Regions from separate parts of the Streptomyces sp. NPDC047017 genome, predicted to be linked through region 2. Evidence: riboswitches for the same ligand, from Rfam matches in the RefSeq annotation. Region 2 holds a riboswitch; each other region holds the start of a gene.
What was found. A riboswitch is a leader RNA that binds a small molecule or an ion and turns the genes downstream of it on or off. The one in region 2 is predicted to bind thiamine pyrophosphate.
Positions count from the first base shown of each region.

Region 1: it holds a riboswitch for thiamine pyrophosphate, as region 2 does, so the genes downstream of both, ABZ858_RS26385 (cytosine permease) here and thiO (glycine oxidase ThiO) in region 2, are expected to answer to the same signal.
Region 3: it holds a riboswitch for thiamine pyrophosphate, as region 2 does, so the genes downstream of both, thiC (phosphomethylpyrimidine synthase ThiC) here and thiO (glycine oxidase ThiO) in region 2, are expected to answer to the same signal.

Region 1 covers NZ_JBEYVW010000017.1:39,891-50,175, reverse strand. Annotated here, with positions in the region: gene ABZ858_RS26420 (hypothetical protein) at 8-823, opposite strand; partial or broken gene ABZ858_RS26415 (helix-turn-helix domain-containing protein) at 1,066-1,761, shown strand; gene ABZ858_RS26410 (VOC family protein) at 2,102-2,476, shown strand; gene ABZ858_RS26405 (SDR family oxidoreductase) at 2,631-3,527, opposite strand; gene ABZ858_RS26400 (YncE family protein) at 3,693-4,700, opposite strand; gene ABZ858_RS26395 (LysR family transcriptional regulator) at 4,915-5,811, shown strand; gene ABZ858_RS26390 (TetR/AcrR family transcriptional regulator) at 5,884-6,474, opposite strand; TPP riboswitch at 6,749-6,844, shown strand; gene ABZ858_RS26385 (cytosine permease) at 6,834-8,249, shown strand; gene ABZ858_RS26380 (MBL fold metallo-hydrolase) at 8,286-9,248, opposite strand; gene ABZ858_RS26375 (TetR/AcrR family transcriptional regulator) at 9,404-10,120, shown strand.
Region 2 covers NZ_JBEYVW010000001.1:404,888-415,172, forward strand. Annotated here, with positions in the region: gene ABZ858_RS01985 ((2Fe-2S)-binding protein) at 82-339, shown strand; gene bfr (bacterioferritin) at 352-870, opposite strand; gene ABZ858_RS01995 (sulfite oxidase-like oxidoreductase) at 1,024-1,680, shown strand; gene ABZ858_RS02000 (deoxyribonuclease IV) at 1,698-2,597, opposite strand; gene pknB (Stk1 family PASTA domain-containing Ser/Thr kinase) at 2,679-4,619, opposite strand; gene ABZ858_RS02010 (thiazole synthase) at 4,723-5,517, opposite strand; gene thiS (sulfur carrier protein ThiS) at 5,520-5,720, opposite strand; gene thiO (glycine oxidase ThiO) at 5,717-6,883, opposite strand; TPP riboswitch at 6,881-6,992, opposite strand; gene ABZ858_RS02025 (hypothetical protein) at 7,044-7,409, shown strand; gene ABZ858_RS02030 (FAD-dependent oxidoreductase) at 7,482-8,711, shown strand; gene ABZ858_RS02035 (Rv2175c family DNA-binding protein) at 8,790-9,155, shown strand; gene thiE (thiamine phosphate synthase) at 9,364-10,029, shown strand; gene metF (methylenetetrahydrofolate reductase [NAD(P)H]) at 10,188-10,285, shown strand, end outside.
Region 3 covers NZ_JBEYVW010000023.1:76,927-87,211, reverse strand. Annotated here, with positions in the region: gene ABZ858_RS31420 (helix-turn-helix domain-containing protein) at 1-790, shown strand, start outside; gene ABZ858_RS31415 (SsgA family sporulation/cell division regulator) at 889-1,326, shown strand; gene ABZ858_RS31410 (YibE/F family protein) at 1,425-2,840, opposite strand; TPP riboswitch at 2,912-3,089, shown strand; gene thiC (phosphomethylpyrimidine synthase ThiC) at 3,082-4,884, shown strand; gene ABZ858_RS31400 (hypothetical protein) at 4,984-5,856, opposite strand; gene ABZ858_RS31395 (metallophosphoesterase) at 6,039-7,142, opposite strand; gene ABZ858_RS31390 (LacI family DNA-binding transcriptional regulator) at 7,341-8,453, opposite strand; gene hisC (histidinol-phosphate transaminase) at 8,873-9,952, shown strand; gene ABZ858_RS31380 (cyclophilin-like fold protein) at 10,025-10,285, opposite strand, start outside.

The DNA.
Region 1 (10,285 bases), on a different contig from region 2:
GGCGGCGTCAGTCGCTGACGCGCGCGGGCAGCGCCGTGACGCCGGCCGGCTGCCCGGCCTTCACCTTCGGCTTCGCCTTCGCGGGCGCCGGAAGCGTGTAGTTGGCCACGAGCTGCTTGATCCCGGCGATGTCGTACGCGGTGTAGTTGACGCCGGTCTTGTTGGTGGGTCCGCCGTTGGGCGAGCACATCAGCGGCCGCCAGCCGGCGGAGTTCTTCACGCAGTCGAAGGGCTTCACGACGCCCTTGGAGTCACGGGTGTTGGGGTGGTCCAGGCCGATGGCGTGACCCAGCTCGTGCGCGTTGGCGTTCCAGATCATCGCGAAGTCGAGCGTGGTGTTCTTGCCGGTGCCGCTGAACCAGCCCGGGTGGTCCCAGTACTCCTTGTCCATGTCGATCCAGGCGCCGTACGCCGTGTCGTCCCGGGTGTCGTAGCAAGGGCTGGTGTGGCTCATGCCCTTGTCCTTCATGGGCCGGGTCTTCAGGCCGATCACGATCGTGTGGATCGGCGCGGTGGAACAGGCCGTCGGTTCGGGCAGGTTGGTGGCACTGACCGTGAACTTGACGCCCGTCTGCTTGGTCATCCAGTCGGCCAGCGGCTTGTAGTAGTACTCCAGGGTCTTGCGGGCCGCGCTGTCGGCGAACGTGATGGTGTACGTCGCGTTCTTGTTGAGGGAGTGGATGCCGTCGCCGCTCGCGGTCATCGAGCTCTCCAGCTGCCAGCCGGTGCCCTTGTAGACCTGGGTGCCGGCCGCGGAAGCGTGCCCCGCCGTGAGCAGGGTGGCGGCCGCGACGGCGGCCAGGGTGGTGAAGACCTTGCGCATGATTCCTTCAGCTGTCGTGGGCAGGAACCGAACAATCATGCGACGCCCGGCCGTTGGGAACAAGTGATCATCGGCTGGCCCGACCGGTCGACACCCTTCCGCTTTCACCTCGGACCTGTTGCGTACTGTAGCTATTTCCGCAGGCCGGAGCAGCAGATCCGTTGCAATGAGAGAGAAGTCGACGCTAGGGTGGCGGGGTAAGGGAGTGTGGTGAAGGACCACGGACCGCCGAGGAGACCGCGATGCCGGGAGGCAGGCTCACCCAGCAGAACCGCCGGCAGATCGCGCTGGGGCTGGCCGACAGCCTGCCCTATGCCGAGATCGCCCGCCGCCTGGAGCGCCCGACCTCGACCGTCACCCGCGAGGTGATGCGCAACGGCGGCCCCACCTCCTACCGCGCCGACCTGGCCCACCGTGCCACCGAACGCCGCGCGCACCGGCGCAGGACCGCCGCCTCCGGCCCCCGGGAGACGGTCGCCCAGCCGCACGGCCGCGACGCGCAGGCGGTGGCCGAGTACGAGGAGACGCTCACCACGGTCCTCATGGCCACCGGCCTGAACAAGATGTCGGCCCGGGTGCTGACCTGCCTGTTCACCACGGACGCGGGCAGCCTCACCGCGTCCGGACTCGCCGGTCGCCTCCAGGTCAGCCCGGCGTCCGTCTCCAAGGCGATCGCCTTCCTGGAGAGCCAGAGCCTCGTCCGCAGGGAACGCGACGAACGCCGTCGCGACCGGTACATCGTCGACGACGAACTCTTCTACCAGGCGACGATCGCCGGCGCCCGGTCCAACGACCAGCTCGTGCGCACCGCGCGCGAGGGCGCCGCCGTCCTCGGCCCGCACACCCCCGCGGCCGACCGCCTGGAGAACCTCGCCCGCTTCCTCGACTTCATCAGCGAGAGCATCACCCGCGCCGCCGAACAGGCCCGCGAAGTCCTCCGCACCAGCCCCGCGGCGCCCCCGGCCGGCACGGACCACGCGGGCGGCCAGGACCACGAAGGACAGACGGCCGGGTGAGGGCCGCGTGCCCGGTCGGACGCCCGTAGTCCGAAGACCAGTTGGCCCGGCCCGCGAGATCGAGTAACGTCGTCCGACGTGAACACCGGACCGGCACTACGCCACACACGGACGGGCGATCCGGTGGTGACCTGACCGCCTCGCGGGTGCGCGACAAGCACCAGCACCCCTTCGGTTCGACACGCGGGCCTCCCCGTGCGCATGCACCGCGAGTCCCTTTTCCCCGTGTTTCCCCGTGTCGAACCGCAGCGAGGTCACCCGCATGCCCGTCACCTTCAACCACACCATCATCGCCGCCAAGGACCGCGGCGCGTCAGCCCGTTTCTTCCGGGAGCTGCTGGAACTCCCCGAGGCACCCTCGTGGGGACCCTTCACCAACATCCAGCTCACCGACGGCGTCCTGCTCCAGTTCGCCGAGCCGCCGGTGGAGATCCAGATGCAGCACTACGCCTTCCTCCTCGACGACGACCTGTTCGACCGGGCGTACCGGCGGCTGTGCGAGCAGGGCGTCGTGCACTGGGCCGATCCGCAGATGCGCCGCCCGGGCGAGATCAACCACGAACACGGCGGCCGGGGCGTCTACTTCAAGGACCCCGCCGGTCACGCGATCGAACTGATCACGCGCCCGTACCTGTGAGCCCCGGCCCGGCCGGACGCGGCGCGCTCAGGGGGCGCCGGTGCGCCTTTCGAAGCGGGTGCCCGGCCACCGGCGGGTGCCCGGCCACCGGCGGGGAGATCGCCGGTGGCGCGGGGATCGCCGGTGGCCGGGCGGTCCGGCGGCCGAGCGCGGCTCACGCCTCGGCGTATGCGCCGGCCTCGATGTCCTGCACCAGGGTCGGCCCGGTCGGGGTCCAGGACAGCAGTTCGCGGGTGAGGTCGCTCGACGCGGTCATCGTGTCCGCGAAGAAGCCGCTGACGAAGCCGAAGTGGTCGGCGGCGTCCTGCGGGGCGACCGAGACCACCGGCAGGCCGAGGTGGCGGCCGATGGCCTCGGCGATCGTCCGGGTGGTGAGGGACTCCTCCGCGATCGCGTGCAGCCGCGTTCCGGCGGGCGCCGACTCCAGCCCGAGGCGGACCAGGCGCGCCGCGTCCGAGCGGTGCACCGCCGACCACGTCGTGGAGCCGTCCCCGATGTAACCGGAGACGCCCTGCTTGCGGGCGGCGTCCACCAGGAACTTCACGAACGCCCAGTCACCGGCGCCGTGCACGGTCGGCGCGAAGCGGGTGATGACGGTCCGCACGCCCCGTGCGGCGTAGTCCAGGGCGAGGTTCTCGCTGCCGCCGCGGTCCGAACCCGGTCCCACGGCCGGGCAGGCGTCGGTCTCCCGCACGGGCCTGCCCTCGACGATGCCGGAGATGGTCGCCGCGACGACGAGCGGCCGGCCGGTGCCGACCAGGGCCTCGGCGAGGGTCTCCACCGCCGCCCGCTCGGCCCGGTCCGATCCGGCGGGGTCGCCCCAGTCGTGCTTGTTGGCCAGGTGGACCACGCCTTCCGCGGCGGCGGCCCCCCGGTGCAGGGAACCGAGATCGTCCAGGTCACCGCGCAGGACCTCGGCCCCCTTGCGGGCCAGGAACGCCGCGGACCGGTCCGACCTGGCGAGGCCGACGACCTCGTGCCCCGCGGCCATCAGGTCGTCGACGGCGGCGGAACCGATCCAGCCGCTTGCTCCGGTCACGAACACACGCATGCGCGTGCCTCCTTCGAGAGAGGAAGAGATTGATGGGGAGAGATAGACAGATAGACAGACAAAGAGATGGAGAGGGAAAGGGAGGGGGAAAGTGGCGCCTCTGACATACGAGGCATCGTGTCCCGAAATTTATCAGTAACGAGACACCATGTCTAGATATAAGGCTCAGGCCGCGCGCGGGATGTACGCCAGCCCGTGCGTCCCCGTCTCGCCGAACCCCGCGTGCTTGATGCGCGCCAGCCGCTCCGACGCCCGCAGGTCGACGACGTCGACGACCCCGGAGGCGTACGAGGCCACATAGGCGATCCGGCCGTCCGGGGACGAGGTGATGGTGAGCGGGCAGCGGCCCACCTCCAGGCCGCCCAGCCGCTCGCCGGTGGCGGCCGAGAAGACCGTGAGGCGGCCCGGCGCCATGCGGACGCCCCCGGGCCGGCGCTCCGGCTCGACGGCCACTTCGCCCGCGAGCAGCAGTCCGGCGCCGGTCAGGTGCAGCGGCATGACGGGGTCCTGGGCCGGCAGGGTGTCGACGACGGTGGCCGACTCGATGTCGACGACCTGGATGCCGGGAGCCGGCCGGTCCCCGGGGGCGGCGAAGGACCCGTTGTAGGGGGCCGCGACGAAGGCGCGCGTGCCGTCGGCGGAGACGGCGACGCCTTCACTGCCGGGCACGCCGGCCTTCGCGGTGAGGGTGCCCCGCTCCAGGTCCAGGAGCGAGACGAAGGGCGCCTCCTTGTTGGCGACGCACGCCGTCCGGCCCGCCGCGTCGAGGGCGACCCAGTGCGAGCCCGGCGCGCCGGAGTCGATCCTGCCCACCGGTCGGCGGGTCCCGGTGTCGATCACCACGACACCGCCGGGCCGGTCCGCCGAGCCCTCCACACTGACGTAGAGGCGATTGCGGACCGCGTCCAGCGCGATCCCGTGCGGCGCCTGCTCGGGGGCGAGGTCGACGACCTCGACGACGCGGCGCAGGTCGGGGTCGATGACGGTCAGTTCGGTACGCCGGCCGCTGTGCGCGTGGTAGAAGCCCGAGCGGTACGTCTGTGTGCACCACAGCAGCCGGTGCACCGGGTCGAAGCACAACTCGTGCGGTTCGGCGAGGGTTTCCACCGCGCCCAGGTACTGGTCGGACGCGGCGTCGAAGAAGGAGACGGCCGCTGTGCTCTGGCTGACCACGGCCAGGACGTCACCTTCTCGGTCCGCTCGCGGAGACTCTCGCGGGGACTGTGGCATGGTGCGACTCCTTCCGGGAGGAGAGGGGGTCGGGGCGTGTCCGCTCCGTAGTTCCACTCTCCGGGCCGGCAAGCGCCAGGGCAATGCAAAGATTGACGAGGAGACCTTGCAGAAAATGCAAGGACGCAGGTGAGAAGGGGTGAGGTGGAGCAGGACGATGGATCTCAATCTGCTGAGGGCGCTGGACGTCCTCCTTCAGGAGAACAGCGTGACGCGGGCCGCCGAGCGGCTCGGGACCTCGCCTTCGACGACCAGCCGGATGCTGGCCCGGCTGCGCCGCGCGGTGGGGGACCCGCTGCTGGTCAGGGCCGGCCAGGAACTGGTACCGACCGCGCGGGCGCTGGAACTGCGCCAGGAGGTCGGCGCGTTGCTGCGGGGCTGCGACAACGTGCTGCGCCCCGGGGCCGGTTTCGACGCCGGGCACCTCCGGCGCACCTTCCGGGTGCAGACCACCGAAATCCTGGTGGCGGGGGTGGCCGGGGCCCTGATCGAGAGCATCCACGCGGAGGCCCCGGACGTGGACGTGGTGTTCCTGCCGGAGGCCGTGGAAGGCGGGGCGGCGCTGCGGCAGGGCGGGGTGGACGTCGAACTGGGCGTCCTGGACAACCTGGACCCGGAGATCCGGACCCGGCCGCTCAAACGGACGGCACTGGTCGGCGTCGCCCGCAGCGGCCATCCCCTCTTCCGCGGGCGCATCGACGCCCGCCGCCTCGCCGCCGCCGACCACATCGGCATCTCCCGGCTCGGCAAGCGCCTCGGTCCCCTGGACACCGCGCTCGCGGAACGCGGGCTGCGGCGCCGTACCGCCGTCGTGGTGCCCAGCCACACCAGCGCCATGATGCTCGCGAGCGACAGCGACCTCGTCGCCCTCACCGTGGCCGACTGGCTCCCCGGCACGATCGCGGCGCTGGGCCTGCGCACCTTCCCCATCCCCCTCGAACTCCCCTGCCTGGAGCTGGGGATGGCCTGGCACCCACGCAACTCGTCCGACCCGGGCCACCGCTGGTTCCGCGACCGGCTGGCCGCCGTGGTGGCCCCGGCTGAAGCCACCTGACCCGGAGCCGGGCCGGGGGGACGGCGTGGCGTCGGGCGGCATCGCCGGGGCGCCGGCGGTCACGCCAGCGGCTCAGTGCCGCCCGCGTGCGCGCAGTTCGCGCAGGAACGTCTCGGCCAGTTCCCGGGGGGCGAGCCGGGCGGGGTCGCGGCCGCTGAGCACCCAGAAGAAGGCGGGTCCGATCAGGAGGGCCGTGGCCTCGCCGACCGGGACCGGCCCGGCGCCTGCGCCTGCGCCGAGTACGCCCTCGATCACTGTGCGCGCGCTGTCACCCAGGACGTCCTTGGTGGCGAGGAGGTCCGCCACGGCGGGGTCGTGCTGCGCCTCCCCGAGCAGGGCCCGGTAGGCGGCGCCGGCCGGTGAGCGGGCGAGGAAGTCCACCAGTGCCGCCACATAGGCGGTGAGGTCGTCGACGGGCTCGCCGGTGGGCTCGACGGCGAGTTCCTGCTCCGCGTCCACCGCGCTGGCCTCGAAGAGGATCTCCGCCTTGGTCGACCACCAGCGGTAGACCGTCTGGCGGGACACACCGGCCCGCTCCGCGATGCCCTTCATCGTCATGGCCGCGTAGCCGACTTCGAGCAACTGGTCGTCGACCGCCCGCAGCACGGCCGTACGCGCCTGCTCACTGCGGGGACGCCCCACCTGTCCGTGCCGCCTCTCCATGGCGGCCACCATACATGGACAGCGTGTCTCGCAGAGCGGGCGTTCCGGTGCCGTTCCGTTGCATGCCCGCTGCTCAGAGGCGGTCTCCGCACCAGCGCGTCCGGGAAGACCGAGAGTCCGGGACCGCACCGGCGGACGGGCGGGCGGACGGCCGGTGCGGGCGGCCGGGCGGACGGCCGGTGCGGACGGACGGCCGGTGCGGACGGCCGGGCGGGCGGGCGGCCGGTGCGGGCGGTGCGGGCCCTCTCACCTGGCCGGGCTATCCTGGCGGCCGTACCTGGACACGGGGTGCCCCCGCGCGGGGGCTGAGATCACACCCGTCGAACCTGAACCAGTTAGGACTGGCGGAGGGATGTCACATGTCGTTGCCGTATGCCCATGGTGAAACGGCCGTCACCGACCCACGACACATCACGGCGTTCGACGGGCGCATGCCCTCGGCCCCCGGCGACCTGCGGGTGGAGGCGCGGGGCATCACGCCCGTGCCCGAGGACGCCCGCTACGGCGGCCCGGGGCGGCTGTTCACCGTCTGGTTCGCGCCCAACCTGACCATGACCGGCGTGTTCACCGGCACCGTCGGTGTCACGCTCGGGCTGGACTTCACGACCGCGCTGGCGGCGGTGGTGCTGGGCACCCTGCTGGGCGCGGTGCCCACCGCCTACCTGGGCACCTGGGGCAGCCGGACCGGCGCGGCGCAGCTGCCGCTGGCCCGGCTGGCCTTCGGCGGGTCGGTGGCCCTGCCGGGCGCCCTGCAATGGCTGTCGTCCATCGCCTGGGACGCGCTGATCGGCTTGTTCGGCGGGGACGCGCTGGCCCAGTTGTCCGGGTGGCCGTTCTGGGCGGGCGTCCTGGTGATGCTGGCCGCCCAGGGCGCCCTGGGCGTGCTCGGGTACGAGGCGATCCACCGCCTGCAGACGGTGATGACCTTCGCGCTCGCCGCCGCCTTCGTCCTGCTGGCGGTGAAACTGCTGCACGGCACGCACGCCGCGCAACCGGCCACCGCGCACGGCGCCGACCGGGCCGGCGCGTTCGTCCTGACCTGCACCGTCGCGCTGAGCCTCGCCCTGTCCTGGGCGCCGTACGCCAGTGATTTCAGCCGTTACCTGCCGCCCACCGCCTCACGCCGGCGCATGTTCTGGTGCACCCTGCTCGGCATCGGCGTGTCCTTCGTGGCGGTGCAGGCGCTCGGCCTGTGGGGGGCCGCCGAGTTCACCGACCAGACCGCCCACGGCGTCGACCGGCTCCTCGGCGGCGGTGTGCTCGGCACCTTCGGGCTGCTCGCGGTGGCGCTCGCGGCGCTGTGCAGCAACGCCATGAACGACTACAGCGGATCGCTGGCCCTGCAGACCATGGGCGTACGGCTGCCCCGCCCGGTGGCCGCCGCGTGCGCCGCGGTGCTCGGTTTCCCGCTGGTGCTGTGGATGCACGCGGCCGACACCACCGCCCGCTTCCAGAACGTGCTGCTGTTCGTCGGGTACTGGATCCCCGCGTTCGTCGCGATCGTGGTCGTCGACTGGGCCGCCCGGGCCCGGGTGCGCGGCGGCCGCCCCGTCGACCTGGCCGAGGAGGCGGCCCGCCCGCAGCCGTGGTGGCCCGCGCTCACCGCGTTCGTCGTCGCGTTCGCGGCGGCGGTGCCGTTCATGGACACCGGCCTGTACGTGGGCCCGGCCGCCCGCGCCCTGCACGGCGCCGACCTCGCCTACCCGGTGGCGTTCGCCGCCGCGCTGCTGGTCTACGCGCCGCTGCGGCTGCGGCGCGCGCACGACCACACCTGACGGTGACGGCCCCTGGCCGGGCGGGGCCGGCCCGGCTCACCCGGCCAGGTTCTTCTCGGTGCCGTCGGGCCGGACGTCGACGAGCTTGCCGTCGACGCCCTGCTCCTGGAACGCCTTGACCAGCGAGCCGAGGTCCTCGGAGTAGATGTTCCAGCTGTCGGTGTGGACGGCGACCACCTTGCGGGGGTTCAGCTCCTTCACCACCAGCGCCGCGTTCTTCGAGGTCAGGGTCAGCGGCGCGTTCTTCAGGATCGCCGGGGTGCGGGCGGCGCCGGCGAACAGGACGGCGGTGTCGATCGGCCCGATCTCCTTCTTGACCCGGTCGCCGACCTCCTTGGCCACCTTCACCGAGGCGTTGTCACCGGAGACGTAGACGGTGGGCACGCCCTTGCCGCTGAGCACGAACCCGGTGACCTCGCCGTCCGCGCCGCGGGACACCCCGTCGGGGCCGTGCAGGGCGGGCACCGCGGTGACCGTGATCGACCCGGTGGGCGTCTTCAGCTCCTGCTGCTGCCAGTTCGTCATGCCCGTGATGTGCGCGCCGAGCCGCTTGCGCGCGCCGGGCGTGGAGTACACCACCGGGATGTCCTTGAGCAGCTTGCGGCCGGAGTCGTCGAGGTTGTCGTCGTGCTGGTCGTGGGAGAGGAGTACGGCGTCGATCCGGCCGAGCTTGTCCACGCCGAACGCGGGGCCGTGCGTCTTCTCCAGCCCGCTCTTGTACTTCTTCGGCTCGTCGAAGGTCGGGTCGATCAGCAGACGCGCACCGCCGAGCTTCAGGATCGTGGTCGGCCCGCCGACGTGGATGGCGGTGAAGGCGGCGCCGGCGGCCTGGTCGGGGGCCGTGGACTTCGGCGCGGCGGCCGTGGACCGCGGCGCGCCGGACGCCTGCCGGGCGGCGCCGTCATCGCTGCCGCCGCCACCGCAGGCGGCGAGCAGGACCGCACCGGTGGCGGTCGCGGCGACGGCGGCGCAGGCACGGTGGAACGTCGGACGGTTCATCGGGGACACCAGCTCTCTCGCTACCAACAGGACGTATTCGACGCTAACATAATTGGTTAGTGTCGTTAACACTGTTCCCGGCACCGCCCCCTGACTTCACGCACCTTTCCGGACAAAAACCGGCCGCCCTCGTTAGCGCTGCTATCGTGGCGACCATGTCGACGGCACGAGAGCGCATTCTGGACGCCACCTCGGAACTGCTCGCCACCAAGGACGCGCTGGCGATCTCGACCCGGGCGATCTGCGACCGGGCCAAGGTCGGCATGCCCGAGATCTACCGGCAGTTCGGCGACAAGCAGGGACTGCTCACCGCGGCCGCCGATCTCGGTTTCGAACGCTTCCTGGCCAACAAGCGGCGCAACCCGTCCACCGGCGATCCGGTGGCGGACCTGCGCACGGCCTGGGACAGCCATGTCTCGTTCGCGCTCCGCAACCCCCATCTCTACCGGCTGATGTTCACCCCCACAGGGGACGCGAAGCCGCAGGGGATCAAGGAGGCGCAGGCCCTCCTGCGCGCGGCCGTGCAGCGCTGCCGTGCCGCCGGGCGGCTGCGCACCGCCCCCGAACTGGCCTGTCAGTCGATCCTCTCCGCCAACGTGGGCGTCTGTCTGATGGCGCTGTCGTTCCCGGAGCTGTTCGGGAATCTCGACGTCTCCCAGTCCGTGCGCGACGCCGTCATCGGCAAGGTCACCGGCGACGAGGGCGAGGACACCCGCATCGGCCCCGCCACCGTCCTCGCCCAGGCACTCGTCGACACCCTCACCGGAGCGGCCCCGGTCGACGCGGCCACCCTCGACCGCCTCACCGGAGCACTCGGGCCCGGGACCTCGCGGGCGGAACCCGGGGACGGCGACGTACCTCCGTCGGAGTGATACCGCATTCTGGCCGATTCTCTACGGTCGACCCCGTCGGCGCAGGTCAGAGGCGGTCCGCAGGAGCCTCCGAGCCGCCTCGCCTGACATTTTCTCCCCAACCGAGTTTTTAGCTAGAGCTAAAGGTGGCATCCTTGAAGTACGGCAACAGCGGTTGCCGGCACC
Region 2 (10,285 bases):
CCGGCGGGTAAGGTTAGGTTTGCCTCACCGAGAAGTCGGGGCGGCGCCACTGAATCCGACCCCCGCCGGGAGGTGACCCGCGTGTTCGTCTGCAGTTGCTTCGGCATCACCGAGCAGCAGGTCAAGCAGCACGCGGAGAACGGTGCCTGCACGCCCCGCCAGATCGCCTCGGCCTGCAAGGCGGGCACGGACTGCGGGGGCTGTGTGCGCCGCATCCAGGCCCTGCTCGGCCGGGGCGCGTGCCCCCGCCGGGAGCTGGTCGACCGCGGCGCCCCGGCCTTCCCGCAGATCGCGCGCACCGGCGCGGCCCTGGGCGAGAGCGAGCGGCGCGCCGCCTAGCGGGCGTCGTCCTTACGGCGTCGAGAAGCCGTGCGTGCCCGGACCCGAGGGGTCGGGCTGGCTCTGCTCGATCACCGTCGCCAGATACAGCGCCTCACCGAGCTTGTCCACCAGCTCCAGCTGGGTGTCCAGGTAGTCGATGTGGTGCTCCTCGTCGGCGAGGATCGCCTCGAAGATGTTGGCCGAGGTGATGTCGCCCTTGTCGCGCATCACGTCCACCCCGCGGCGCAGCCGGTCGATGGCCTCCACCTCGATCTGCCGGTCGGCCCGGAACATCTCGGCCACGGTCTGCCCGACCTGGACGTGGAAGAGCCGCTGGTAGTTCGGCAGGCCGTCCAGCAGGAGGATGCGGTCGGTGAGCAGCTCCGCGTGCCGCATCTCGTCGAAGGACTCGTCCCGGGTGTACTTGGCGAGCTTCGTCCACCCCTTGTGGTCCTGCAGCTTCGAATGCAGGAAGTACTGGTTGATCGCGGTCAGCTCGGCGGTCAGCTGCTCGTTGAGGAGTTCGATGACCTCGGGGTCGCCTTGCATCCTGCTGGGCTCCTTCTGTGCGGTCCGGTCCGATAGCGCCGCATGATTGCACCGGCGTGCACGCCCGTCCAGTAAGTTCACACTTAGTGGGAGATGCCTGAATTATTCCTGCGCTGGTCCGGTGCACCCCGTGCGGTCTGTCAGGATGGAGACATGGGTCAGCCGGTGGAACGCGCATCTGGGGACGCGTCGCACGCCGCGTCCGGAGGAGCCGTACAGCCGGAGCTTCCGCCCGGGCAGCGGCTGCAGCGCGGCTGGCCGGTCACGCACTACGGGCCGGTGCCCAAGTTCCGCCCCGAGCGCTGGGACTTCCGGGTCTTCGGCGCCACCGCCGACGGCGAGAAGCACAGCTGGACCCACGACGAGTTCACCGCCCTGCCGTACACCACCGAGGTCGCCGACCTGCACTGCGTGACGAAATTCAGCATGCTCGGCGCCGAATGGGGCGGCATCCCGGCCCGGACGGTCCTGGACATCGCCCCGCCCGCGCCGACCGTCACCCACGTGATGGTCTGGGCGGAGTACGGCTTCAGCTCCAACCTCCGGCTGGCCGACTTCACCGCCGCCACCACCCTGTTCGCCACGCACAAGGACGGCGAACTGCTCACCGCCGAGCACGGCTTCCCGCTGCGCCTGGTCGTCCCGCACCTGTACGCCTGGAAGGGCCCCAAGTGGGTGCGCGGCGTGGAGTACATGACCGCCGACCGCCGCGGCTTCTGGGAGGAGCGCGGCTACCACAACATCGGCGACCCCTGGCAGGAACAGCGCTACTCCTACCAGGAGGAGGCCGGGGACGGCCCCGGTCTGTGAGCCGGTGAGGCCGTCGCTCAGCCGTCCCTGAGCTTCTTCAGCCGGGCCACGTCGGCGGCGTGCCCCTCCTTGCCGCCGGGCGTCTCGATGACCAGCGGGACCCCCGCGGTGGCCGGGTGGGTCATCAGGGCCCGGAAGGGGTCCTCACCGATGTGCCCGGCGCCGATGTTCTCGTGCCGGTCCTTGTGGGCGCCCGCCACGTCCTTGGAGTCGTTGGCGTGGATCAGCTTGAGCCGCCCCTCGCCGACCGTCTCCACCAGCAGGTCCAGCGTCCGGTGCATGCCGTGCTCGCCGGTCAGGTCGTGCCCGGCGGCGAAGATGTGGCAGGTGTCCAGGCACACGCCCAGTCTCGGGTGGGCGTCCAGTGCCTCGAAGTACGGCCCGAAGTCCCAGGTCCGCGAGCACAGCGAGGCGCCCTGCCCCGCCGTCGACTCCAGCAGCAGGAACGGGTCGTCGTCGTGGGTCAGCTCGTCCAGCAGCGGCAGCATGTGCTCGCGTACCTGCTGGAGCGCCACGGACCGGTCCCGGCCCCCGGTCGCGCTGCCGGTGTGCACCACCACGCCCAGCGCGCCGATGTCCCGCGCCCGCCGCAGCGAGTGCCGCAGCGACGCGACGGACCGCTCCACGGTCGCCTCGGTGTGCGAGCCGAAGTTGATCAGGTAGGGGGCGTGGACGTACGCCGGGGCGGACTGCTCGGCGCAGGCCGCGCGGAACGCCTCGTCCTGCCGCCCGTTGCCGGCGGGCGTGGCCCAGCCGCGCGGATTGGCGACGAAGACCTGCACGGCCTCGGCCGCCAGCTCACGGGCGTAGGCGAGGCCCGTGGAGTGGAGTCCGCCGGCGACGGGGACATGGCCGCCGACCGGATTGCGGACACGGCCCGGTGCGGGGGAGGAGGCGGGGGACTGCTGGCTGCTCACCCGTTCAGGGTGTCATGCGGGCGGCGGGCACCGGGGCGCGGGCCGCCGTGATCCCCCTCTCGTGCGCCGGGCCGGTCCGGCTCACCGGATGGTGAGCGTGATCGTCGAGCCCTTGGGCGCCCGGTCGCCGCCCTTCACCGACTGCTTCTTGACGGTGTCGCCGAACAGCCCGAGCAGCCCGCGGTCCTCGTCGGACTTGAAACCGGCGTCCCGCAGGGCCTTCTCCGCGTCGTCGACGCTGTCCCCGGTCACGTCCGGCACCTCGACCAGCTCCGGGCCCTTGGACAGCGTCAGCGTGACCGTGTCGCCCTCGGCGGCCTGCGCGCCGGACGGCGGGGTCTGCCGGGCCACCTGGCCCTTGTCGAACTCGGAGTTCACCTGGGCGGGGGCGATCTCCACCTTCAGGCCCGCGTCCGACAGGTCGGAGCGCGCCTCGTCCGGGTCCTCGCCGGTGACGTCCGGCACGTCCACCGGGCGGCCCTTGCTGACGACGAGCGCGACGGCCGAACCGGCGTGCCGGTCGGTGCCCGTCTTCGGATCGGTGCTGATCACGGAGCCCTTGGCGACGTCCTGGCTGAACGCCCGGCTCACCATGCCCGGCTCCAGGCCGTCCTTCTTCAGCGCCCGCTGCGCCTCCCCCAGCGGACGGCCCTTGAGGTCCGGCACCCGCACGGTCTCGGGGCCGTCCGAGAGGGTGAGCGTCACCGAGCCGTTGCTGCGGATGCGGGCACCGGCCGCGGGGTCGGTGCTGAGGACCGTGCCCCGGCGGACCGTGTCGCTGTAGGCGTGCCGGACGCCCTTGACGTCCAGGCCGGCCGCGTCCAGCCGGTCCCGGGCCTGCGCCTCCGTCTTGGACAGCAGCGGCGGGACCTTGGTGAACTGACCGGAGTTGATGTACCACACACCGCCACCGACGCCCAGGACCAGCAGCACGGCGGCGACCAGGGTCAGCAGGCCGCGCCGGGCGCGGCGGCCGGTGCGGCGCCGCGGCGCGGGCGCCGGGGGCGTCTCCAGGCGGCTGGTGCGGTGCAGGGCCGCCGCCGCGCCGGTCCCGTCGTCCTCGTCGACGGGCAGCGGGCGGGGCACCGTCAGCGCGCGCGGGATCACGCTGGTGCGGTCCTCGGCGTTGTCGTGGCCCGCGGTGAGCGCCTGCGGCGGTACCGCGTCCAGCTGCCGCGGGCCGAGCGCCGCCCGGGCCTCGCGGACCCGCGCGAGCAGCGCCACCGCGTCGGACGGACGCGCCTCCGGGGTGCGCGCGGCGGCCGCCGCGACCAGTTCGTCCAGTTCGTGGGGGAGCCCGGGCACCAGGGCGGAGGGTGCGGGCACGTCCTCGTGCAGGTGCTGGTAGAGCACCTGGGCGGTGCTCTCGCCCTGGCGCGGCCGGGAGCCGGTCAGCATCTCGTACAGCACGACACCGCACGCGTACACGTCGACCCGAGGGTCCGCGGTGCCCTGCTCGATCTGCTCGGGCGCCAGGTAGGACACCGTGCCGAGCACCGCGCCGCTGGTGTGGGTGACCGTGTTCACGGCCCGTACCAGCCCGAAGTCGGCGACCTTCACCCGGCCGTCGTCCCCTATCAGCACGTTCTCCGGCTTCATGTCCCGGTGCACGAAGCCCGCGCGGTGCGCCGCGCCGAGCGCGGCGAGGACCGGCTCCAGGATGTCCAGCGCGGCCCGCGGCTGCAGCGCCCCGCGCTCGCGCAGCACGTCGCGCAGGGTGCACCCGGCGACGTACTCCATGGCCAGGTAGACGTACGACCCGTCGGTGCCCTGGTCGAAGACCTGCACCACGTTGGGGTGGTCCAGGCGGGCGGCCGACTTGGCCTCCCGGATGAACCGCTCGACGAAGGAGCCGTCGGCCGCGAGCGCCGGGTGCATCACCTTGAGCGCGAGGACGCGGTCCAGGCGGGTGTCCAGGGCCCGGTAGACCGTGGCCATCCCGCCGACGGCGATCCGCGCGTCGACGCGATAGCGGCCGTCGAGCACCTGCCCGACGAGAGGGTCCTTGAGGGTCGTATCCACGCAGCGAGTCTACGAGCAGCCACGGACACCCATGCCGCCGCGCGGGGCTCCACGGCGGTACTGAAGCCGTCCTGTGACGCTTCCCACGTACGTCCCGTCCGCCTCAGAACGCCGGCCGCTCCGGGTCCAGCGCGGCCAGGCCCTCGGCGGGCGAGGACGCCTGGGCGAAGTGCCGCCGGGGGATGCGGCCCGCGAGCCGGGCCAGCCGGCCCGCCGTCACCGCGTGCCGCATGGCCTCGGCCATCATCGCCGGCTCCTGCGCGCGCGTGACCGCCGAGGCGAGCATCACTCCCGCGCAGCCCAGCTCCATGGCCAGCGCCACGTCCGAGGCGGTGCCGGCGCCCGCGTCCAGGATCACCGGCACGCGCGCGTGCTCGACGATCAGCTGGAAGTTGTGCGGGTTGCGGATGCCGAGCCCGGACCCGATCGGCGAGCCCAGCGGCATGATCGCCGCGCAGCCCACGTCCTCCAGTTTCCGTGCGAGGACCGGGTCGTCGTTGGTGTAGGGCAGCACCGTGAAGCCGTCGTCGACCAGGGTCTCGGCCGCGTCGAGCAGCTCGATCGGGTCCGGCAGCAGGGTCCGCTCGTCGGCGATGACCTCCAGCTTGACCAGATCGGTGCCCAGGGCCTCGCGGGCCAGGCGGGCGGTCAGCACCGCCTCGCCCGCGGTGAAGCAGCCGGCCGTGTTGGGCAGCACCCGGACGCCCAGCCGCTCCAGCACGGAGAGCACCGAGCCGTGCACCGAGGGGTCCATCCGGCGCATCGCCACCGTGGTCAGCTCGGTGCCGGAGGCCACCAGGGCCCGTTCCAGCACCTCCAGGCTGGGTGCCCCGCCCGTGCCCATGATCAGCCGGGACGTGAAGGGCGCACCGCCGAGGACGAAGGGATCGTCGGCCATGGTCAGCCTCCTTGGACGGCGGTGAGGATCTCGACGCGGTCGCCCTCGGCCAGGGCCGTGGACGGCCACTGCGCGCGCGGGACGACGGTCTCGTTCAGGGCGGCGGCCACCCCGGAGGGCGCCGCGGTCAGCGTCCGTACGACGGTGTCGAGCGGTGTGCCGGACGCGACCTCGCGCCGCTCGCCGTTGACGGAGATGTTCATGCGGGCTGCTCCGTGAGTGCGACGGCGGCGAAGCGCCGCGGGGTGAAGGGGCGCGCCTCCTCGGGCAGCTCGCCCGTGGTCAGCACCTGCGCCATGACGTCCCCGGTGACGGGGGTGAGCAGCACGCCGTTGCGGTGGTGGCCGGTGGCCACCAGCAGTCCGTCCAGGTCGGTCGGGCCGAGCAGCGGCGCGTTGTCCGGGGAGCAGGGCCGCAGCCCGGCCCGGGTCTCGGTAAGCGGCAGCTCGGTGATCCCGGGCACCAGCTCGTGCGCGTCGCGCAGCAGCTCGTACACCCCGCCCGCGGTCACCGTGGTGTCCCAGCCCAGCTCCTCGCTGGTGGCCCCGACCACCAGCTCGCCGCTGAGCCGCGGCACCAGGTAGAGGTGGCCGCCGCGCACCACGGCCCGCACGGTGCGGCTCAGGAACGGCGCGTACCGCTTCGGCACGGTCAGCCGCAGCACCTGCCCCTTCACCGGCCGCACCGGCGGCAGCAGCGCGTCCGGCACCCCCGCCAGCCGCCCGCTCAGGCTGCCGGCGGCCAGCACCACCTGCCGCGCGCCGAGCGCCGTGCCGTCGCGCAGCACACAGCCCGCGGCCCGGTCCCCGGTCACGGTGAGCCGGTCGGCCCAGGCGCGGTGGAAGACCACGCCGGTGCGCTCGCAGGCCGCCACCAGCGCGGCGGCCAGCCGGCGCGGGTCGATCTGGTGGTCGCCGTCCACCCGCAGCCCGCCGCGCACGCCCGGCGCGAGCATCGGCTCCAGGCGCCGGCACTCCCGCCCGGACAGCCACTCCGACTCAAGGCCCGAACGCTGCTGGAGGGCGTGCAGCTCCCGCAGGTGGGCGCGGTCGTCGGCGTCCAGGGCCACGGCCAGCGTGCCGCACCTGCGGTAGCCGAGGTCGTGCCCGGTCAGCTCGGCCAGCTCGGCCGCGAAGTCGGGGTAGCGGCGGGCCGAGGCCAGATTGAGGCCGAGCAAAGTCTGCTCGCCGTAGTGCAGCTCCGTGACGGCGGCCAGCATCCCGGCCGCCACCTGCGCGGCCCCGCCGCCCGGCTCCGGGTCGACCACGGCCGTGGCCAGCCCGCGCTGGGCGGCGCGCCAGGCCGTCACGAGCCCGATGATCCCGCCCCCGATCACGAGGACGTCTGACGAACGTGACAACGACATGGGCGTCCAGCCCCTCCCTTCGCCGGCATGACCCGGATCAGGTTCGTACGGTCGGAGGCCGCCAGCCTCCCTCTCAGCCCGGTGCGTCCGGGCTCCCGCGAGTGCTTGTACGGTGGCCACCCTAGCTCGCAGAGCCCTGACCCGGTAAGGGAGCCCGCTGATGCCGCGCTCGCTGGACGGCCTCGTCCTCGCCCCCGTCGCCGACCAGGCCCCGGGCCAGGTCGGCACCCGCACCCGGTTCGCCTACCACGAGCGGGACGGCGAGATCTGGGCCGAGTACGCGGGCGGCGACGTCGTGCGCGGCCATCTGGTGGGGACCCGGGAGGGCGACCGGCTCGACTTCCGCTACGTCCAGCTCAAGCGGGACGGCACGACGGCCGGCGGGCACTGCGTCTCCACGGTGGTCGAACTGGCGGACGGCCGGCTGCGGCTGGAGGAGACCTGGGAGTGGGAGTCGCAGCCGGGCAGCGGCACCAGCGTGGTGGAGGAGGTCCGCCGGCGGCCCGCTGCGCAGCGGGCCCGCTAGCGGAGTCGCTGTGCAGCAGGTCACCTGGCACGCCCCCTGCCTGGCGAAACGTCAGGTGACTATGGTGATCGGATGGGTGAGCAGACGCAGGGACAGGGCACGGCACAACCGCGGCGCGTGGTCGTCGTCGGCGCGGGCATGGCCGGCGTGCGGACCGCGGTCGCCCTGCGCGAGCAGGGCTACACCGGCACCGTCACACTGATCGGCGCCGAACCCCACCAGCCCTACGACCGGCCGCCGCTGTCCAAGGCCGTGCTGCTCGGCAAGGCCGAGGGCTCCGCCTTCGACGTCGACTTCGAGGGGCTCGGCCTGGAGCTGCGGCTCGGCTGCGAGGCACTGGCCGTCCGCGCCGACGCCCACGTCCTGGACACCTCCGAGGGACCGGTGCCCTACGACGTCCTGGTCCTGGCCACCGGCGCCGAACCGGTCCGCGTCCCCGGCACCGAGGACGTCCCCGGCGTCCACCTGCTGCGCACCCTCGACGACGCGGCGCGGCTGCGGCCGGTCCTCGCCGGGCAGCACGACGTCGTGGTGGTCGGCGCCGGCTGGATCGGCGCCGAGTTCGCCACCGCCGCCCGCGAGGCCGGCTGCGCGGTGACCGTGGTGGAGGCCGCGGACCGGCCGCTGGCGGGCGCGCTGCCCGCCGAGGTGGCCGCGCCGATGGCCGCCTGGTACGCCGACAGCGGCACCGAACTGCGCACCCGCGCGCGCGTGGCCCGCATCGAGCCCGGCGCGGTGATCCTCGACGACGGCTCCCGGCTGCCCGCCGGCGCGGTCGTCGTCGGCATCGGCGCGCGGCCCGCCACCGCCTGGCTGGCCGGCTCCGGCGTCCAGCTGGGCGACCAGGGCGAGGTGCTCGCCGACGACCGCCTGCGCACCTCCGTGCCGGACGTGTACGCGGTCGGCGACTGCGCCTCCTTCCCCTCCGGCCGCTACGGCGAGCGCCTGCTGGTCCACCACTGGGACAACGCCCTCCAGGGCCCGCGCACGGTCGCCGCCGACCTGCTCGGCCTGACCCCGGCCGTCTACGATCCGGTGCCCTACTTCTGGTCGGAGCAGTTCGGCCGCTTCGTGCAGTACGCCGGCCATCACACCGGCGCCGACCGGCTGCTGTGGCGCGGCGAGCCGGACGGACCGGCGTGGACGGTGTGCTGGCTGCGCGAGGGCCGGCTCGTCGCCCTGTTGGCGGTCGGCCGGCCGCGCGATCTGGCCCAGGGCCGGCGGCTGATCGAGGCGGGCACGCCGATGGACGCCGCGCTGCTCGCGGACCCGGCGAGGCCGCTGAAGGCGGCCACCGCGTAGCCCTCCCGGGCGCTGCGCGCCCGGCCGGTCGGACGGGGCCGGTTTCCGACTGTCAGTGGCAGATGGCACGCTTGTCCCGTGACCGAGATTGACGCGAAGACCGATGCGCTCGTACCCGCCTGGCTGACCCTCCCCGACATCGCCGAGATGCTCGATGTCGAGGTGACGCGGGTGCGGCAGCTGGTCAAGGAGGGCCAGCTCATCGCCGTACGCCGTGGTGAGAACCGCGCGCTGCAGGTACCCGCCGCCTTCATCGACGGGGACAAGGTGGTCAAGGGCCTGACCGGGACCCTGACGCTCCTGCGGGACGACGGCTTCACGGTCGAAGAGATGATCGAATGGCTCTTCACCCCCGACCCGACCCTGCCCGGCACCCCCGCGCAGGCCCTGAGCGAGAATCGCGGCACGGAGGTGAAGCGCCGGGCCCAGGCACTCGCCGTCTGACCCCGCCCGCCCGCACTCCGACCGAAACAGAACGACCCGTCCGCGTACGGGCCGGGGCTTGGGCAAGGCCCGGCCCGTACGACACTGGGCCCCGGCCCGGCCCGTACGACACTGGGCCGCGGCCCGGCCCGTACGACACTGGGCCGCGGCCCGGCCCGGCCCGTACGCCACCGACACACCGTCTACCGCCACCCGGGGGGACCCACGCATGTCCGACACCGCAGCCGCCGCCCGCGACCGGCTCGCCGACGCGCGCCTGTACCTGTGCACGGACGCCCGCCGGGACCGCGGCGACCTGCCCGAGTTCCTCGACGCGGTCCTGGCGGCCGGGGTCGACATCGTGCAACTGCGCGACAAGGGCATGGAGGCGGGCGAGGAGCTGGAGCACCTGGAGGTGTTCGCCGACGCCTGCGCCCGGCACGGCAGGCTGCTCGCGGTCAACGACCGCGCGGACGTCGCCCACGCCGCCGGCGCGGACGTGCTCCACCTCGGCCAGGGCGACCTGCCGGTGCCCGCCGCCCGCGCGATCCTCGGCGACGAGGTGCTGATCGGCCGCTCCACGCACGCCGAGTCCGAGGTTGCCGCGGCCGCCGCGCAGGACGGCGTGGACTACTTCTGCGCGGGCCCCTGCTGGCCCACCCCCACCAAGCCCGGCCGGCCCGCCCCCGGCCTGGATCTGGTGCGCTACACCGCCTCCCTGGGCACCGACCGCCCCTGGTTCGCCATCGGTGGCATCGACCTGGGCAACCTGGACGAGGTGCTGGCGGCCGGCGCCCGCCGGGTCGTCGTGGTCCGGGCGATCACCGAGGCCGACGACCCCGGCGCGGCGGCGGCCCGCATCGCCGGGCGGCTGCGGCAGGCGGCGGCCGGCTGAGATCTCCCGCCTCGCGGCCGGCCGGAGAACCGGCGGCCGGCCGGAGAGCCGGGGCCGGGTGGCGGCCCGGTGTCCGAGGGATGGACAACAAAGCGACAATCCGTGCAATTCACCGGCTCCCGGTTGGGGGACAGGGCCGCCCTGGATAACCTGCGAGCATGGCCCTCGGAACCGCATCCACCAGGACTGATCGCGCACGCACCGTGCGCGACATCCTCGCCGCCGGAGAGACGACGTATTCGTTCGAGTTCTCCGC
Region 3 (10,285 bases), on a different contig from region 2:
GCGGCCCCGCGCAGGCGTCCCGGAGCAGCCGCCCGCCCAGCCCTCCCAGACCCTCATCGGGTCCGTGCAGCGCGCGATGCGCCTGCTGGAGACCGTCGCGGAACACGAGCACGGAGCCCCGGCCAAGCAGCTGGCCCGCGAGACCGGCCTCGCCCTGCCCACCGCCTACCACCTGCTGCGGACCCTGGTCCACGAGGGCTATCTGCACCGCGACAGGGGCCTGTTCTTCCTCGGGAAGGCGGCCGAGCGGCTGAGTAGCAGCGGCGCCGCGCAGAAACGTCGCACCACGATCGTCGACGCGCTCGCACAATGGCGCGATCTGATCGGTGCGCCCATCTATTACGCGATGTACCGGGACGGGGAGATCGAGGTCATGTGCGTCTCCGACACCCCGGGCAGCCCGGCGGTCCAGGAGTGGGCCGACTTCCGGGAGACGGGCCACGCGCACGCCGTCGGCCAGTGCCTGCTGTCGCAGCTGGACGAGAACGCCCGCCGCGACCACCTGGCCCGCTACCCCGTGCGCTCCCTCACCCCGTACACCGTCCGTGACGATCACACGCTGCTGCGGCGGCTGGACCGGACGGTGCGGATGCGGCCGGTGACGGAGCGGCAGGAGTACGCGCTGGGCGCGGTCTGCGCGGCCGTCCCCATCACCCTGGGCGACACGGCCGCCACGATGGCCCTTTCCCTTCCCGCACACCAGGCCGACCGGCTGCTGCCCGCGGCACGGCGGCTGGAGAGCGAGGTGGGGCGGCGTGTCGGGTCGCTGGCGCTCGCTATCAGTATCTGAAAACTCACTCCTTGTGATCTGCCATATACGTTCAGCAAGATGCCACCAGTATTTTCTGGGTGATTCCCGGCCAGTCGACGGCAGATGACGGGGTAGCGATGCGCGAGTCCGTACAGGCAGAGGTCATGATGAGCTTTCTCGTCTCCGAGGAGCTCTCCTTCCGCATTCCGGTGGAACTGCGGTACGAGACCTGTGATCCCTACGCCGTACGGCTGACCTTCCACTTGCCCGGCGACGCCCCCGTCACCTGGGCCTTCGGCCGTGAGCTGCTGATCGACGGGGTGGGCCGGCCGTGCGGGGACGGCGATGTGCGGATCGCTCCCGCCGCCGACGACTCCCTGGCCGAGGTGCTGATCCGCCTTCAGGTCGGCAGTGACCGGGCGCTGTTCCGCTCCTCCACCGCGCCCCTCGTGGCGTTCCTGGACCGTACGGACAAACTGGTGCCGCTCGGCCAGGAGGGCGCTCTGGCCGACTTCGACGCCCACCTCGACGAGGCCCTGGACCGCATCCTCGCGGAAGAACAGAGCGCAGGATGAAGCGTTTCTGCACCGGGGCGCACGGGGTGGCGTGACGCTTCACCGCGTACGCCGCCCGCGCACACGGCGCCGGAAGGCTCCCCTGCGCGCCGGCCGGCTCACCGCTTACGGCGCCGGCCCCGCTTGCCGCGCGTCGGCGCGAGCGGAGCAGCCGGGGCGGCCGGGCCCGTAGCCCCAGGACCCGGAGCCGCCGACGCACCGGCGCGGTCGGCCGAGACGACGAGCGCCGCCAGAGCGGTGGTGACCGGCACCGAGGCGACCAGGCCGATGGAGCCCACCAGCGTGCGCACGATCTCCTCCGCCACCAGCTCGCTGTTGGCGACGGTGCCCACACTGCTCTGCGCGATGGAGAAGAGCAGCAGCAGCGGCAGCGCGGCGCCCGCGTAGGCGAGGACAAGGGTGTTGACGACGGACGCGATGTGGTCGCGCCCGATGCGGATGCCCGCGCGGTACAGCCCGCGCCAGCCCATGGCCGGATTGGCCTCGTGCAGCTCCCAGACCGCGGACGTCTGCGTCACCGTCACATCGTCGAGGACACCGAGCGAACCGATGATCACCCCGGCGAGCAGCAGACCGCTCATGTCGATCGACGGATACAGGCCATGGATCAGCCCGGTGTTGTCGTCGGTGTTGCCGGTCAGCGCGGCCCAGCCGATGAACAGCGAGCCCAGCACGCCGATCAGCACCAGGGAGATCAGCGTGCCGAGCACCGCCACCGAGGTGCGCGCGGACAGGCCGTGGCACAGGTACAGCGCGATCAGCATGATGGCGCTCGCCCCGACCACCGCCACGACCAGCGGATTCGAGCCCTGTAGCACCGCGGGCAGGATGAAGAGCTCCAGCACCAGGAAGCTGATCGCCAGCGCGACCAGGGCCATGACGCCCCGCAGCCGCCCGACGACCACGACGGCGAGGGCGAAGATCCCGGCCAGCAGCGCCATCGGGAAGCGGCGGTCGACGTCGGAGACGGAGTACTGCAGGTCCCGCGGCGCGGAGGGCTCGTAGGCGACCACGAGCTTCTCGCCCTGGTGGAACTGCCGTGGCTGGTCCGGCTGCACGATCTCGGTGAAGGTGCGCCCCTTGTCCTTGCCGGTGCCGACGCGGACCGTGGCCTTCTTGCAGGTGCCGGACGGCCGGGCCGGCCCGGCGGAACCCGGGGCGGCCGGGGTGGCGTCGGCCGGCGCTCCGCCGGAGGCGTTCACCGACGTGCAGCTCACCTCCGTCACCCGGGTGACCGTGGCCTGCTGCGTCTGGCGGTCGAAGCCCACGCCGGTGCGGGTGTGGGCGGGGGCGCCGCCCGGCCACAGGACGACGAGTCCGACGACGACCGCGGCGGCGAACGGGATCAGCACGGCGGCGATGACCCGGCGAAGGTGCTTCGAGACGGGAGCGGCCGGCCCGTGGCTGTGGCTGTGTCCATGGCCATGGCCGTGCCCGGGTCCGGAGCCGTTCCCGTGGCCTCGCCCGCGTCCGGGACGGGGCGGCGGGTCGGGGGACTGCTGTGTGGTGGTCACCGCCCGATCATCGCAAGAACCGCGGAGGCCCACTGTTCATCCCACCGCCGATGACGCTAGCGTGGAGGCACCTTTGCACACGCGGGAGCTCGGAGCACCGGGCTGAGAGGGCGCTGACCTTCGTCTTCGCGATGTTTCACGTGGAACGGACGCCGTTCCGCAGGAGACGCCGACAGACGGACACCGCTGCGTCGACCGCCGAACCTGTTACCGGGTAATGCCGGCGTAGGGAGTAGGTCTCATGACCAACAAGGACGCACGCACGCCTGTCTCCGTCCGGGACGAGCAGTCCCAGGAGGCCGGGAAGTCCATCGGCTGGCACAAGGCGTACGTCGAGGGCTCACGCCCCGACCTGCGGGTGCCGGTCCGTCAGGTGCAGCTCACCAACGGGCGGTCGGTCACGCTGTACGACACCTCGGGCCCGTACACCGATCCGCTCGTCGACACCGATGTCCGCCGGGGCCTGCCGCCGCTGCGGGAGAACTGGATCATCGCCCGCGGCGACACCGAGGAGTACGCGGGCCGTCCGGTCCGCCCCGAGGACGACGGGATCAAGCACACCTCGCCGCGCGGTGGCCTGCGCAACCTCGACGCGGTGTTCCCCGGCCGCCCGCGCCAGCCGCGCCGGGGCCGCGCCGGACAGGCGGTGACGCAACTCGCCTATGCGCGCCGCGGGGAGATCACGCCGGAGATGGAGTTCGTGGCGGTCCGGGAGAACGTGTCCCCCGAGGTGGTCCGCGAGGAGATCGCCGCGGGCCGCGCGGTGCTGCCGGCCAACATCAACCACCCGGAGATCGAGCCGATGATCATCGGCAAGCGGTTCCTGGTGAAGGTCAACGCCAACATCGGCAACTCCGCGGTCACCTCCTCCATCGAGGAGGAGGTCGAGAAGATGACGTGGGCCACCCGCTGGGGCGCCGACACGGTCATGGACCTCTCCACCGGCCGCAACATCCACACCACCCGCGAGTGGGTGCTGCGCAACTCCCCCGTCCCGATCGGCACGGTGCCGCTCTACCAGGCACTGGAGAAGGTCGACGGCAGGGCCGAGGAGCTGACCTGGGAGATCTACAAGGACACGGTCGTCGAGCAGGCCGAGCAGGGTGTGGACTACATGACGGTGCACGCCGGTGTGCGCCTGGCGTACGTGCCGCTCACCGCGAACCGCAAGACCGGCATCGTCTCGCGCGGCGGCTCGATCATGGCGGCCTGGTGTCTGGCGCACCACAAGGAGTCGTTCCTCTACGAGCACTTCGAGGAGCTGTGCGAGATCCTCGCGGCCTATGACGTCACGTACTCGCTCGGCGACGGACTCCGGCCCGGCTCGATCGCGGACGCCAACGACGACGCCCAGTTCGCGGAGTTGCGCACGCTCGGGGAACTCAACACGATCGCCAGGCGTTTCCACGTACAGACCATGATCGAGGGCCCGGGGCACGTCCCGATGCACAAGATCAAGGAGAACATCGACCTTCAGCAGGAGATCTGCGATGAGGCTCCGTTCTATACGCTCGGCCCGCTGACCACGGACGTCGCTCCGGCGTACGACCACATCACCTCCGGCATCGGTGCCGCGATGATCGCCTGGTGGGGCACGGCCATGCTCTGCTACGTCACGCCCAAGGAGCACCTGGGCCTGCCCGACCGGGACGACGTCAAGACCGGTGTCATCACCTACAAGATCGCCGCCCACGCGGCCGACCTCGCCAAGGGCCACCCCGGGGCGCAGGAGTGGGACGACGCGCTGTCCGACGCCCGCTTCGAGTTCCGGTGGGAGGACCAGTTCAATCTGGCCCTCGACCCGGACACGGCACGGGAGTTCCATGACGAGACGCTTCCGGCGGAGCCCGCCAAGACGGCCCACTTCTGCTCGATGTGCGGTCCGAAGTTCTGCTCGATGAAGATCAGTCAGAGCATCAACGAGCGGTTCGGCGGCACGGTGGCCGAGGGGGCCTCCCCCGACGAGATCGCCGAGGGGATGCTGCGGAAGTCGAAGGAGTTCGCCGCCGGCGGGAACCGGGTGTACCTCCCGCTGGCCGACTGATCACCGGCCCGGCGGACCCACGCTGAGCGACCCCCCTCCAGGGCGGGGGCGCTCGGCGCCGGCCGTCAGGTCCGGCTTCCGCACGGGGGCGTGGACCGCTCACTCCGGCCGGTGGTCCGGGCCCCCGAAGTCCGGGCTGCTGAAGTCGGGGCTGGAGAAGCTCGGGCGCGGGCCCGGGGCCCCGGCGTCGGGGCTGCTGAAGCCGGGGCGGCCGTAGCCGAGGTGCGGGATGCGGCCGTCGGGCGCCGCCGGGTCCGCGCGGTGCGCGGGGGCGGGTCCCGGGGCGGCGAGCGCGTCGTGCAGGAAGGGCAGGATGCCGCGTTCGAGCAGCGCCTTGTGCCAGGCGTCCCTGGCCCGGGCGAGTTCCTCGCCGAGCGCGCCGTAGGGACCGGTGCCGGGCGCCGGGTGGTTGCGCAGGGCGGTGGCCAGCAGTCCGCCGCCGGCGATGAGGATCGCGGCCGCGGTCACGGCGCCGAACACCCAGCCCGCGGTGATCAGGGTCCGCGCGAACGCCGGTGCCGGGTCGAGCAACTTCAGGAGGTAGCCGACGAGGAGGAAGACAGCGGCCGCGATCCCGGCGAGGACGGGGGCGAGGACCGCGACCACGGCGGCCGCTCCCGCGCCGTCGGCCCCGCCGGTCTCCTCCGGGCCGGCGGCCGGTTCCGTCCCCGCACCGGCCGCACCGGCCGTACCGTCCGGCGTGGCGTCGCGGGCGGCCGACGGGACGGCGGGCGCCGGGCGGCGTGATTCCTCGCGGACCTCGACGTAGTGCTGGTATTCGGTCGCCGCGGCCGCCGTGATCAGGGCGGTCGCGCTGAGTGCCATGGTGCGCAGTTGCTCGGTGGTGAGCCGCTGTCCGACCGCGGCCGGTTCCGGACGGTACGGGGCGGAGCGCAGCGCCTCATCGAGGATCCGCTCGAATTCCCGGCGGTCCTCGCTCAGCAGGTGCTGCGGAACGCTGTTCATGTGCATCCCCCGATGCTCCGTAGGGCTTGGGGCTCGCACGGCGGCGAGCCGTCGGGCAGAAACGGAGGGGAGCCTGCTACGGGTAAGCCGATGGTAGAGCCGCGACGGCGCGCGGTGACAGGGGGTTTTCACAAATTGGCGGCGGAGCCGCGCGCGGGCCCGGCGTCACCAGCCTGCTCGGGGAACGGTCAGGCGTCCAGGGGAAGTTGCTGGACCAGCAGCTTTCCGGCCATGGTCACACCGCCGTCCATGGCGATGGCCAGTCCGTCGGCGTAGATGTGCGGTCCCTCCACCACCGGGGCCGCCGGTTCGTCGCCCTCCTCGGAGCCGACCTCGCCCAGCAGGTACGGGATGGGGCTGTGGCCGTGAACGATACGGGTGCCGCCGTACGTATCGAGCAGCGAGCGCACGGCGTCGGCGCCGCCCTCGTCGCGGAAGGAGAAGCGCTTGGTGAACTTGCGGAACAGGTCCCAGCACTCGTCCGCGTCGTTGCGCGTGAGGGTCTCGCGGACGGTGTCGTTGACCGCCTCGATCGAGTCGCCGTAGTCGAGATAGGCGGTGGTGTCGGAGTGCACGAGCAGATAGCCGTCGACCTCCTCGACCGCGTCGAGGCGGGCCATCCACTGCAAATGGTGGTCCTGGAGGCGGTCCATGTCGGACTTCTGGCCGCCGTTGAGCAGCCAGGCCGCCTGGAAGGTGGCGGTGCCCGCGCCGGAGTTGACCGGCGTGTCGCCGAACCGCTTGGCGCCGAGCAGCAGCAGCTCGTGGTTGCCCATGAGCGCCTTGCAGTAGCCGCCGGCCGCGGCCGCCTCGGCGGACAGCCGCATCACCAGATCGATGACGCCGATGCCGTCCGGGCCGCGGTCGGTGAAGTCGCCGAGGAACCACAGCCGTGCGGTGCCCGCGCACCACTGGCCCGCCGCGTCGACCAGGCCCTGCTCCTGGAGCGCGGCGACCAGCTGGTCGATATAGCCGTGCACGTCACCGACGACGTACAGCGGGCCGGGACCGGCCGGGGGCTGCTGCTGGACGGGCGCGGGGGCCGGGTCCACGGCCACCTGGACCGTGTCCGCGCGCTGGAGGACCGGCAGGTCGCGCTGGGTGGGCGTGTACGCGTCCGGATAGCCCTCGTCCACCGCCGGGCCGCCCTCCTCTAGAGGTGGTGGCACCGTCTGGGCGGAGGGCGGGCCGGCGGGGTACGGACCGGCCTCGTTCACATACGCGGGCACCCGGAAGTCGCGCAGCGTCGCCGTCCGCTCCACCTCGGGTCCCTGACCGGCCCCCTGAGTCATCGACCCCTCCACCATCGCGCCGCCTCTGCACCGCTTCGGACTGCCTGGTCGCAGCGGCCCGCGGTGTCGTGCGCCCATCATAGGAATGCGGATCGCGCCGTGTGATGACCCAGGGGTGGTGAATCGGAACGGGACCCTGGTTCACCGCGGCTTTCGCCCCGATTGGGCAGTCTTCGGCGGTCGCACGACGGGCCGTCGCTACTGTTCCTCGGGTGAGCGCGGGGGGCTGACGGTCGTGCGGGGCGGGCGCCGCTGCGAGGACGTGCGCACGATCAGCTCGGTCGGTATGACCTGCTCGACCGGGTGGTCCGAGTCGACTCCCTCGATCGCGTCGATGAGGAGCTGGACCACCGCCGTGCCGATGCGGCGCGGTTTAAGGGAGAGCGTGGTGACGGGGGGCTCGGTGTTGGCGTACACCGTGGACTCGCTGCAGCACACCAGCAGCAGGTCCTCGGGGACGCGCAGCCCGTAGCGGCGGGCGGCGGCGAGCAGGTCGGTGCCGTTCGGGTCGAACAGCCCGTAGACGGCGTCCGGCCGGTCGGGGCGGGCCAGCAGCCGGTCGGCGGCGACGGCGCCCGCGCACGGGTCGTGGGCGGGATAGGCCTCGTACACCGGGTCCTGGCCGACGCGCTCGCACCAGCGCAGGTAGGCGGTGGTCGACAGATGGGTGTACGTGTCCGTCGTGGTGCCGGTGAGCAGGCCGATGCGGCGGGCGCCGGCCTCGGCGAGGTGGTCGAGGATGTCGAGGACGGCGGCCTCGTGGTCGTTGTCGACCCAGGCGGTGACCGGGAGCGCGCCGGCCGGGCGGCCGTCGCTGACCACCGGTAGTCCCTGCCGGACCAGCTCGCTGACGACCGGGTCCTGGTCGGAGGGGTCGATGACGACCGTGCCGTCCAGGGCGACGTTCGACCACACGTCGTGGCGCGAGGTCGCGGGCAGGATGACGAGCGCGTAGCCGCGGGCGAGCGCGGCCGAGGTGGCGGCCCTGGCCATCTCGGCGAAGTACGCGAACTCGGTGAAGGTGAAAGGTTCATCCCCGTACGTGGTGACGGTCAGGCCGATCAGGCCCGACTTGCCGGTACGGAGGGTTCGGGCGGCGGCCGAGGGGCGGTACCCCAGCCGGTCGGCGACCTCGCGGACATGGCGGCGGGTGGCGTCCGGGAGCCGGCCCTTGCCGTTGAGGGCGTCGGAGACGGTTGTGATGGAGACCCCGGCGGCGGCGGCCACGTCTCTGATGCCCGCCCGGCTCGGCCGGCTGCCTCGACGAGAGGTTTCCGCGCGGCTCACCTGATGCTTCCCTGCTGCTGTCATGGCGAGCCGATAGTAGGGCTCCCGCAGTGGGGTAGTGCGGACGCATATGCACGCGTTGACAGGCACGTTTCTGCATGGTCATAGGGGTCCAACTGCCTAAGAAATCAAGCTAGTTAGGTGATGTAGCACTAGGAGGTGATGTGGGGGCGCCCGCGTGCCTGCCGAGCCCCCGAGGTCTCGAAGAGGTCTCAACTCACCTGCACGGGGGATGCGCGCCACGGCGCGAGCCACCGGCGCGTAGATATATGTGAGTCGCGCCCCCTTGTTCGTTCGGATTCGTACGGTGATGCCCCGGATGCCGGAGTGTCCGAGGGGGTCGGTGCTCGTCGGTTCGATCGCTCCCGGCCCATACGCAGCGGCGCTCAATCCTCATAAGGTATGCAGTATTGAAGACGGTGGTGTTCACGAGGAGGACTGCGGTGAGCGAGACCAACCCGAAGCTGCGCGCCGAGCTGGAGGGTGTCCCCAGCTACAAGCCCGGCAGGCCCGCCACGGCCGGCGGCCCGGTGGCGTACAAGCTGTCCTCCAACGAGAACCCCTACCCGCCGCTGCCCGGTGTCATGGAGCGGGTGACGGCCGCCGCCTCCTCCCTCAACCGGTACCCGGACATGGCGTGCACCGAGCTGACCGAGGAACTGGCCGAGCGGTTCGGGGTGCCCGCCGCGCACATCGCCACCGGCACCGGCTCGGTCGGCGTCGCCCAGCAGCTGATCCAGGCCACCAGCGGACCCGGCGACGAGGTCGTCTACGCCTGGCGGTCCTTCGAGGCGTACCCGATCATCACCCAGATCAGCGGGGCGGCCTCGGTGCAGGTGCCGCTGACGCCGGGCGACGTGCACGACCTGGACGCGATGGCGGACGCGATCACCGACCGCACCCGCCTGATCTTCGTCTGCAACCCCAACAACCCCACCGGCACGGTGGTGCGGCGGGCCGAGCTGGAACGCTTCCTCGACCGGGTGCCCGGCGATGTGCTGGTGGTGCTGGACGAGGCGTACCGCGAGTTCATCCGCGACCCCGAGGTGCCTGACGGCGCGATGCTCTACCGCGAGCGGCCCAATGTGTGTGTGCTGCGCACGTTCTCCAAGGCGTACGGGCTGGCCGGGCTGCGGGTGGGCTTCGCGATCGCCCATGAGCCGGTGGCGGCGGCGCTGCGCAAGACGGCGGTGCCGTTCGGCGTGAGCCAGCTGGCGCAGGAGGCGGCGATCGCCTCGCTGCGCGCCGAGGACGAGCTGCTCGGCCGGGTCGGCTCGCTGGTGTGCGAGCGCACGCGCGTGGTCGACGCGCTGCGCGCGCAGGGCTGGACGGTGCCCGAGACGCAGGCCAACTTCGTGTGGCTGCGGCTGGGGGAGCGCACGGTCGCCTTCGCCCAGGCTTGTCAGCAGGCGGGCGTGGTCGTGCGGCCGTTCCCGGGTGAGGGTGTGCGGGTGACCGTCGGTGAGGCGGAGGCGAACGACATCTTCCTGAAGGCGGCGGAGGTGTTCCGCAAGGAGGGGTGAGCGGCCTCCGCGCTCCTTCGGGGCCTGTCCGGCGGTGTGGTCTTTTCGTGACCCGGCCCGCCGGACGGGCCCTCAGTCGTTCACCGGCTCGACGCGGACGGGGTCGCCGTCGCGGACCGTCGCCAGGCGGCGGGGGTCGCCGTCGATCCGGCCCAGGACGTTGCACGGGCTCGCGAGGCGGCACTCGTCGGCCTGCGAGATGGGCGTGGGGCCGTAGGGGAGGGCCAGCGCGTCGCCGTCGGTCCAGAAGACGACCGTGCCGGGCTCGACGACCTGCCGGGCGTCGGTTTCCCGTGGAACCGGGACGCCGGTGTCGAAGTAGACCTCCTCGCC